Variovorax paradoxus: one gene and its partner. The protein of the gene in region 1 purifies or fractionates together with the protein of each later gene. This does not show direct contact. Links are inferred from orthologs where the notes say so. Each region holds a gene or a part of one and is shown in the gene's direction. Other genes may lie near its edges. The genes, in order: GFK26_RS11280 and GFK26_RS07450.

The links.
Region 2: the proteins of GFK26_RS11280 (region 1) and GFK26_RS07450 purify together in Escherichia coli (affinity purification with mass spectrometry, with the first as the bait; 2 studies listed by BioGRID). This does not show direct contact. The link is inferred for Variovorax paradoxus from one-to-one orthologs.

The regions. Positions count from the first base shown.
Region 1 is NZ_CP045644.1:2,465,251-2,468,441, reverse strand. What follows is about bases 1-2,874. They hold GFK26_RS11280 (DsbC family protein), read left to right. Parts: upstream 1-1,014; coding sequence 1,015-1,734; downstream 1,735-2,874. Other genes in these bases: GFK26_RS11275 (M61 family metallopeptidase), read left to right, coding at 1,739-2,874; GFK26_RS11285 (FAD-dependent monooxygenase), read left to right, coding at 1-965. Also shown: more of GFK26_RS11275, read left to right, coding at 2,875-3,191. UniProt on the Escherichia coli protein: Acts as a disulfide isomerase, interacting with incorrectly folded proteins to correct non-native disulfide bonds.
Region 2 is NZ_CP045644.1:1,649,481-1,652,732, reverse strand. What follows is about bases 212-3,146. They hold GFK26_RS07450 (FKBP-type peptidyl-prolyl cis-trans isomerase), read left to right. Parts: upstream 212-1,408; coding sequence 1,409-1,885; downstream 1,886-3,146. Other genes in these bases: GFK26_RS07440 (CYTH and CHAD domain-containing protein), read right to left, coding at 2,772-3,146; GFK26_RS07445 (DUF6216 family protein), read left to right, coding at 1,904-2,740; GFK26_RS34175 (hypothetical protein), read left to right, coding at 971-1,387; GFK26_RS07455 (RNA-directed DNA polymerase), read left to right, coding at 212-680. In the rest of the region: more of GFK26_RS07455, read left to right, coding at 1-211; more of GFK26_RS07440, read right to left, coding at 3,147-3,252. UniProt on the Escherichia coli protein: Folding helper with both chaperone and peptidyl-prolyl cis-trans isomerase (PPIase) activities. Chaperone activity prevents aggregation of unfolded or partially folded proteins and promotes their correct folding.

The DNA.
Region 1 (3,191 bases):
CGCTGCTCGAATCGCTGCGCGGCTGGCCCGACGCGGCCCATGCCACGCCGGTGCACGAGATGCAGGTGCACGGCGACGACGGCGGCCGGGTGCAGTTCAGCGCCGCGCGCCAGAAGGTCGAGGCGCTGGCCTGGATCGTCGACGTGCCCGCGCTCGAGCAGCAACTGGCCGACGCGGTGCGCTTCCAGCCCCTGATCGACGTGGTGACCGAGCCCGTGGCCGCACCGCTCACCGTGGTGTGCGAAGGCAAGGCCAGCGCCTCGCGCGCAGCGCTGGGCGTGAGCTACGAGGTCACGCGCTACCCGCAGCACGCCATTGCCGCACGGCTCGAGGCCGCGCACACGCACGACGGCATCGCGCGCCAGTGGTTCAACGACCGCGGCGAGGTGTTCGCCCTGCTGCCGCTGGGCGGCGTGCATGGCAAGACGCTGGCGCTGGTGTGGTCGGTCGACCAGCTGCGCGTGCCCGAACTGATCGCACAAAGCGCCGAAGAATTCAGTGCCGCCGTGAGCGAAGCCAGCCACGGCGAGCTGGGCTCGCTGCGGCTCACGAGCGAACGCGCCGTGTGGCCGCTGTCGCGCGCCATCGCCGACCGCTGGTCCGGCACGATGCCCGGCCAGCCCACGCAATCGTGGGTGCTCGCGGGCGACGCTGCCCACACGGTGCACCCGCTGGCGGGCCAGGGCCTGAACCTCGGGCTGTCCGATGCGGCTGCGCTGGCCGAGGTGATCCGCACCCGCGACTACTGGCGCAGCGTGGGCGACGCCCGCCTGCTGCGCCGCTACGAACGCGCCCGCCGCGCCGATGTGCTGCAGATGAGCCTGGCGACCGACGGATTGCAGCAACTTTTCTCGCACAACCTGGGTCCACTCCCTGCGTTGCGCAACTGGGGCATGCGCGGTTTCGACCGCACGCGCTTCGTGAAGCACTGGATCACCGCCCAGGCCATGGGCCTCAAAGCCTGACCGCCTGACGCCGCCGCCAGCCCTCCACCTTTTTCCCGAAACCTTCCCGATGACCTTCGTCCGCCACCTTCTCGTCGCCGCCTGCGCGCTGCTCACGTTCTCCACCGCCGGCGCGGGCGAGGCCGAGATCCGCAAGAACCTGCCGACGCACATCCCGCAACTGCCGGCCATCGAGGAAGTCACCAAGACGCCCGTGCCGGGCCTGTACGAAGTGCGCGTGAACGGCAGCCAGATCCTCTACACCGACGAGCAAGGCGGCTACCTGCTGCAGGGCAGCCTGATCGACGCGAAGACGCGCCGCAACCTCACCGAAGAGCGCGTCGAGAAGCTCACCGCCGTCGCCTTCGACAAGCTGCCCGTGAAAGACGCGATCAAGATCGTGCGCGGCAACGGCAAGCGCAAGGTCGCGGTCTTCGAAGACCCGAACTGCGGCTACTGCAAGCGCTTCGAGAAAGACATGAAGAAGGTCGACAACGTGACCGTCTACATGTTCCTGTACCCCGTGCTCGGCGCCGACTCGACCGCCAAGTCGCGCGACATCTGGTGCAGCAAGGACCCGGGCAAGGCCTGGGCCGACTGGATGGAAAACAGCGTCAAGCCCGCCGCCGCCGCCAGCACCTGCAACGTGGCGGCGCTGGAGCGCAACGTGGAGTTCGGCCGCAAGTACAACATCACGGGCACGCCCACGCTGATCTTCACCGACGGCAGCCGCGTCCCGGGCGCCATTCCCGCCGAACAGGTCGAGAAGCAACTCGCCGCCGCCAACTGATCCAATGGCGACGACCTCGACGACTTCTGCTTCCCGGCGCGCGGGCGCTGCTGCAACCGCCCCTGCCGCCGTGCATTGCCGCGTCGAGTGCGCGGACCTTCATGCCCGCCTGTTCGCCGTCACGCTGACCATCGCCGCGCCCACCGCGCAGCAGCGCGTGGCGCTGCCGGTGTGGATTCCGGGCAGCTACCTCGTGCGCGAGTTCGCCAAGAACCTGCAAGGCCTGCGCGCCACGCAGGGCCGTCGCAAGCCGGTGCTGACGCAGCTCGACAAGTGCAGCTGGCAGATCGACTGCGTGCCGGGCCAGCCGCTGGTGCTGCACTACCAGGTCTGCGCCTACGACAACTCGGTGCGCACCGCATGGCTCGATGCCACGCGCGGCTTCTTCAACGGCACCAGCGTCTGCCTGCGCGTCGAAGGCCAGACCGAGGCGCCGCACGCGCTCGAAATCGTGCCACCCACGCTGCCGACAGACGCCGCACGCTGGTCGTGCGCCACCGCGCTCGTGCCGACCAAGGCCGACAAGCACGGCTTCGGCAGCTACCGCGCCGCCGGCTACGACGAACTGGCCGACAGCCCGGTCGAGATGGGGGCCTTCTGGAGCGCCGAATTCGAAGCCTGCGGCGTGCCGCACCGCTTCGTGATCGCAGGCGCCGCGGCCTCGTTCGACGGCGAGCGCCTCATCGCCGACACGCAGGCCATCTGCGAGGCCGAGATCCGCTTCTGGCACGGCGACAAGGCCGGCAAGCGCGGCGGCCCCAAGCTGCCGATCGACCGCTACGTGTTCATGCTCAACGCGGTGGACGACGGCTACGGCGGGCTCGAGCACCGCCACTCCACCGCGCTCATCTGCAACCGCCGCGACCTGCCGCAGCGCGGCGAAAAGAAGAAGCAGCCCGAGGGCTACACCACGCTGCTGGGCCTCATCAGCCACGAGTACTTCCACACCTGGAACGTCAAACGCATGCGCCCGGCGGAGTTCGCGCACTACGACTACAGCCAGGAAAACTACACGCAGCTGCTGTGGTTCTTCGAGGGCTTCACGAGCTACTACGACGACCTGCTGCTGCGCCGCGCCGGCCGCATCGACGACGCCGCCTACCTGCGGCTGCTCAACAAGACCATCAACCAGGTGCTGCAGACGCCCGGCCGGCTCGTGCAGCCGGTGGCCGACGCGAGCTTCGACGCCTGGGTCAAGTACTACCGCCAGGACGAGCAGACGCCCAACAGCACCGTCAGCTACTACACCAAGGGCGCGCTGGTGGCGCTGTGCTTCGACCTCACGCTGCGCCATGAAGGCAAGGGCACGCTCGACGACGTGATGCGCCACCTCTGGACGCACAGCAGCGGCGGCCCGATCAGCGAGGCCGACATCGCGGCCGCGCTCGAAGCCGTGGGCGGACGCTCGTACGCGCCGGAACTCGCACGCTGGGTGCATTCGACCGACGAACTCCCGC
Region 2 (3,252 bases), 820 kb from region 1 along the record:
CCGCAGAATCCGATTATCAACAACTGCGTTCAGAGTTGGATAATTTTGATATTGTTGGAATGCTTGGAAGAGAGCTTGCCAAAAGCAGAGTTGACGAAAGTTTGACGCGCCGCCTGATTTCAGCACTCAAGCATTTGGCTCCTGCCGTGCAAAACGACGCGGTGTTGTCTCTTTTGAAGAGCATTGATTTACTTTATCCAATTTTCCCCTCTGTAATGAATTTGTGTCGAGGCTTAATTGACATATTGACTCCACAGGTAAAAGACGAACTTTACAAAACGCTCCGAAATCTCATCACCGATAACTCATATGTGACGCAAGTGCCAACTAATTTGGCGTTTTCCTTAAGAACCTTGGCCTCCGATAATTCTGAGGAAACGGAAATACTACTGGCATCCGCTTTCAAACGAAGCGACAGCATGATGGTTCGCCGAGACATCATTCTTATGATGGCACAGCGTCGCGCAGATCACTGGGTTTCAAATTGCAGACGAAGTTTTTCTACTTTGACAATTTGGGAGCGCAGAGCTTTACTCGTAAGCTCTTACACTCTCGGAGATGAGGGAGAACACTGGCGAAAATCAATACGACGCGACCTCAATGAATTCGATAAGTTGCTACTCAAATGGGCAGGTGACGCCAAAGCCAAAAAGGGTGACGCCTGGCAGGTGATTTTGTGATATCAGAGCACAAATTTATTTCGAGCTATACATCTGTGTGGCGCGAAGTGATGCCGCTAGGGGATAGCTACTGGCGTCGAGAAAATCTATTCCTTCATCAAATTCATCCCGCCATATCAACGCAAACAAATACGGGACTACGGGGTTTTGTCAACGAACTCGCTTTTTCAGCATTTTGTCTCACGCGAAATGAGGAGATGTCAAAGCGTAGAACATCCATCATCAACGCTATAGACAATTCGATCCCAAGCACAATTGCCTACATAAATAGATTTACTTATCCGAGCGCAATGGACGCTTCAGACGTAAGCGCAACTTGCATTCAAGAAGCCTCTGCGATCGCCAGCAATTTGTTAGACACCTTTCCAGCAAAACCTGGCGACGTACTTCGCCCGAAATTTCTTGGTTGCGGAATACTCGGCGCAGCCGAGGGTGACATAATCTCCTCAGGCTGCCTTTATGAAATAAAAGCGGGCGCCAGAGCGTTTCGAATTTCCGACATACGGCAACTACTGGTTTATTCAACCTTGGCATATGCCAGTGGATCTTTGGAATTTGACCGCATTGGGCTGTGCAACCCCAGAACGGGAGCATTCTGGGTCAAGTCTTTGGATTCGATATGCCAATCCATTAGCGGACTTAAAGCGAGCGATGTTTTGTCAAATCTTGCGCGACACTTTGACTCCCTTGATTCCTATCAAAGTTAAGCTTAAGCCGTACCATCAACTATGAAAATCGAAAAAGACACCGTCGTCACCCTCAAGTACAAAGTCGCCGATGCCCAGGGCAAGCTCATCGAAGCCAGCCCCGAGCCGATGGCCTACCTGCATGGCGGTTACGAGAACACCCTGCCCAAGATCGAGCAAGCGCTCGACGGCCAGGAAAAGGGCTTCCAGACCACGCTGAACCTCGCCCCCGAAGACGCCTTCGGCCTGCGCGACGAAGCCTTGGTGCGCACCATTCCCAAGACCGAGTTCCCGCCCGGCGTGAAGGTCGGCGGCCAGCTGCAGGGCCGGCTCGATGACGGCACCGAGCACGTGTTCACCGTGACCAAGATTAAAGGCCCGGTCGTGCTGCTCGACGGCAACCACCCCTGGGCCGGCAAGGCGCTGAAGTTCAGCCTGCAGGTGACGGACGTGCGCGCGGCGCTGCCGGTGGAGATTGAGCATCGGCATGTGCATGGGGCGCATGGGCACCATCACTAAGACGCAGCCGCGCACCCGATGGAGCTCACCAGTGTTTCCGGATTTCTGGGCCTCCTGCCGCCAGCCCTGATTGCGTTTGCGTTTGTCTGGGCGATCCTGCGCGCAGGATCACGGCAGGTCGTCGTTCACCGGCTTTGGCAGTTTGTTCGTGGGAAGCAAGAAATTGCCGACCCCGAAGTCCGGGCGTTCGCCGAGGAAGAGGCGAGCTTCATCTCGTTTCGGATCCTGGCGGGCGTTCCCGTTTCCTCGCTCGAGAAGGCCCATGAACTCATTCGCTGGACGAAGCTGAATGATGTGCAGATGTACCGTCTGCGCCTGTGCGGTGATTTCTTCGATCCGGACGCCCGGCAGGTCAAAGTAGACAAGCTTCCGTCGAGCTTCACTCAAAAGCTGAGGGCCGCAGGACTGTTCTGGTGGCTGCTTGTCGCCGCGCTGAGTTTCGGCAGTCTGTTTCTCGACCGAACCGTCATGACCCTCAACGCGACACAGCGGCATTTCTTTGCGACGTCCACACAGGTCGGGAGTCTCGGTTCGATCCTTCCTTTTGGCCCCAAATCGTTGAAGGCCACGGACTGCACACGCCCTCCCAGCGCCAACGCGCAACGAAGTGGATTCACTGAGCAGGAAGTAGGCATCCTTTGCACGATCCTCACGGACAGCGGCGCCGATGCCTTTCTCAAGCGCACGCTTGCCGATCAATTCTGGTCGTCTGTCAAGCTGTTCGGCGTGAGTGCCGTGCTGTTCTGGATGAGCTTCTTTTCATGGGTCGCTGGAGCTTCCGCCAAGAAACTCGCAGGAAGGCAGATCGACCCAGCCGTGCCGGGCGCCCAGCTGAGCCTGGGCCTCTCGACCTGATGTCAGCGCCGACGGTGCGACAGCAACACCGTCACTTCTTCCAGAACCTCGGCGCCTCGCCGATCTCTTCCAGCGCCTTGCGGCACGCCGTCGCCCTCCCTGCGCGGCGCGCACTGAACCAGCCGACCGCAAACCACGCGCGCGGGTCGCGCGATGCGACCTCGCGGTACAGCGCGAGCGCCACCGCCTCGTCGTTGAACTCGCCCAGCGCGTCTTGTGCGGGGCGCAAGGCTTTCAGGTAGCGCTCGGCCGCGTCCTTCTTCTTTTTGCCGCCGTCCGTCTCCACGAACAACGGCGCGACGAACTCCGCCAGGTAGCGCAAACGCTTGAGCCGCTTGCGTGCGCGGTGCTGGTGTTCGGTGGCGAGCGATTCGAAACGCTCGCCGTCGCGCACCGACTGCTTGTGCAGGCGCTGGAGCCGTTCGCGCAGCAGCTGGCGGGCCTCGTCGGCGGCCAACGGCGCAGACCCCGTCGACGACGGCGTGGCGGCAGTGAAGCCGATCAGCGACACC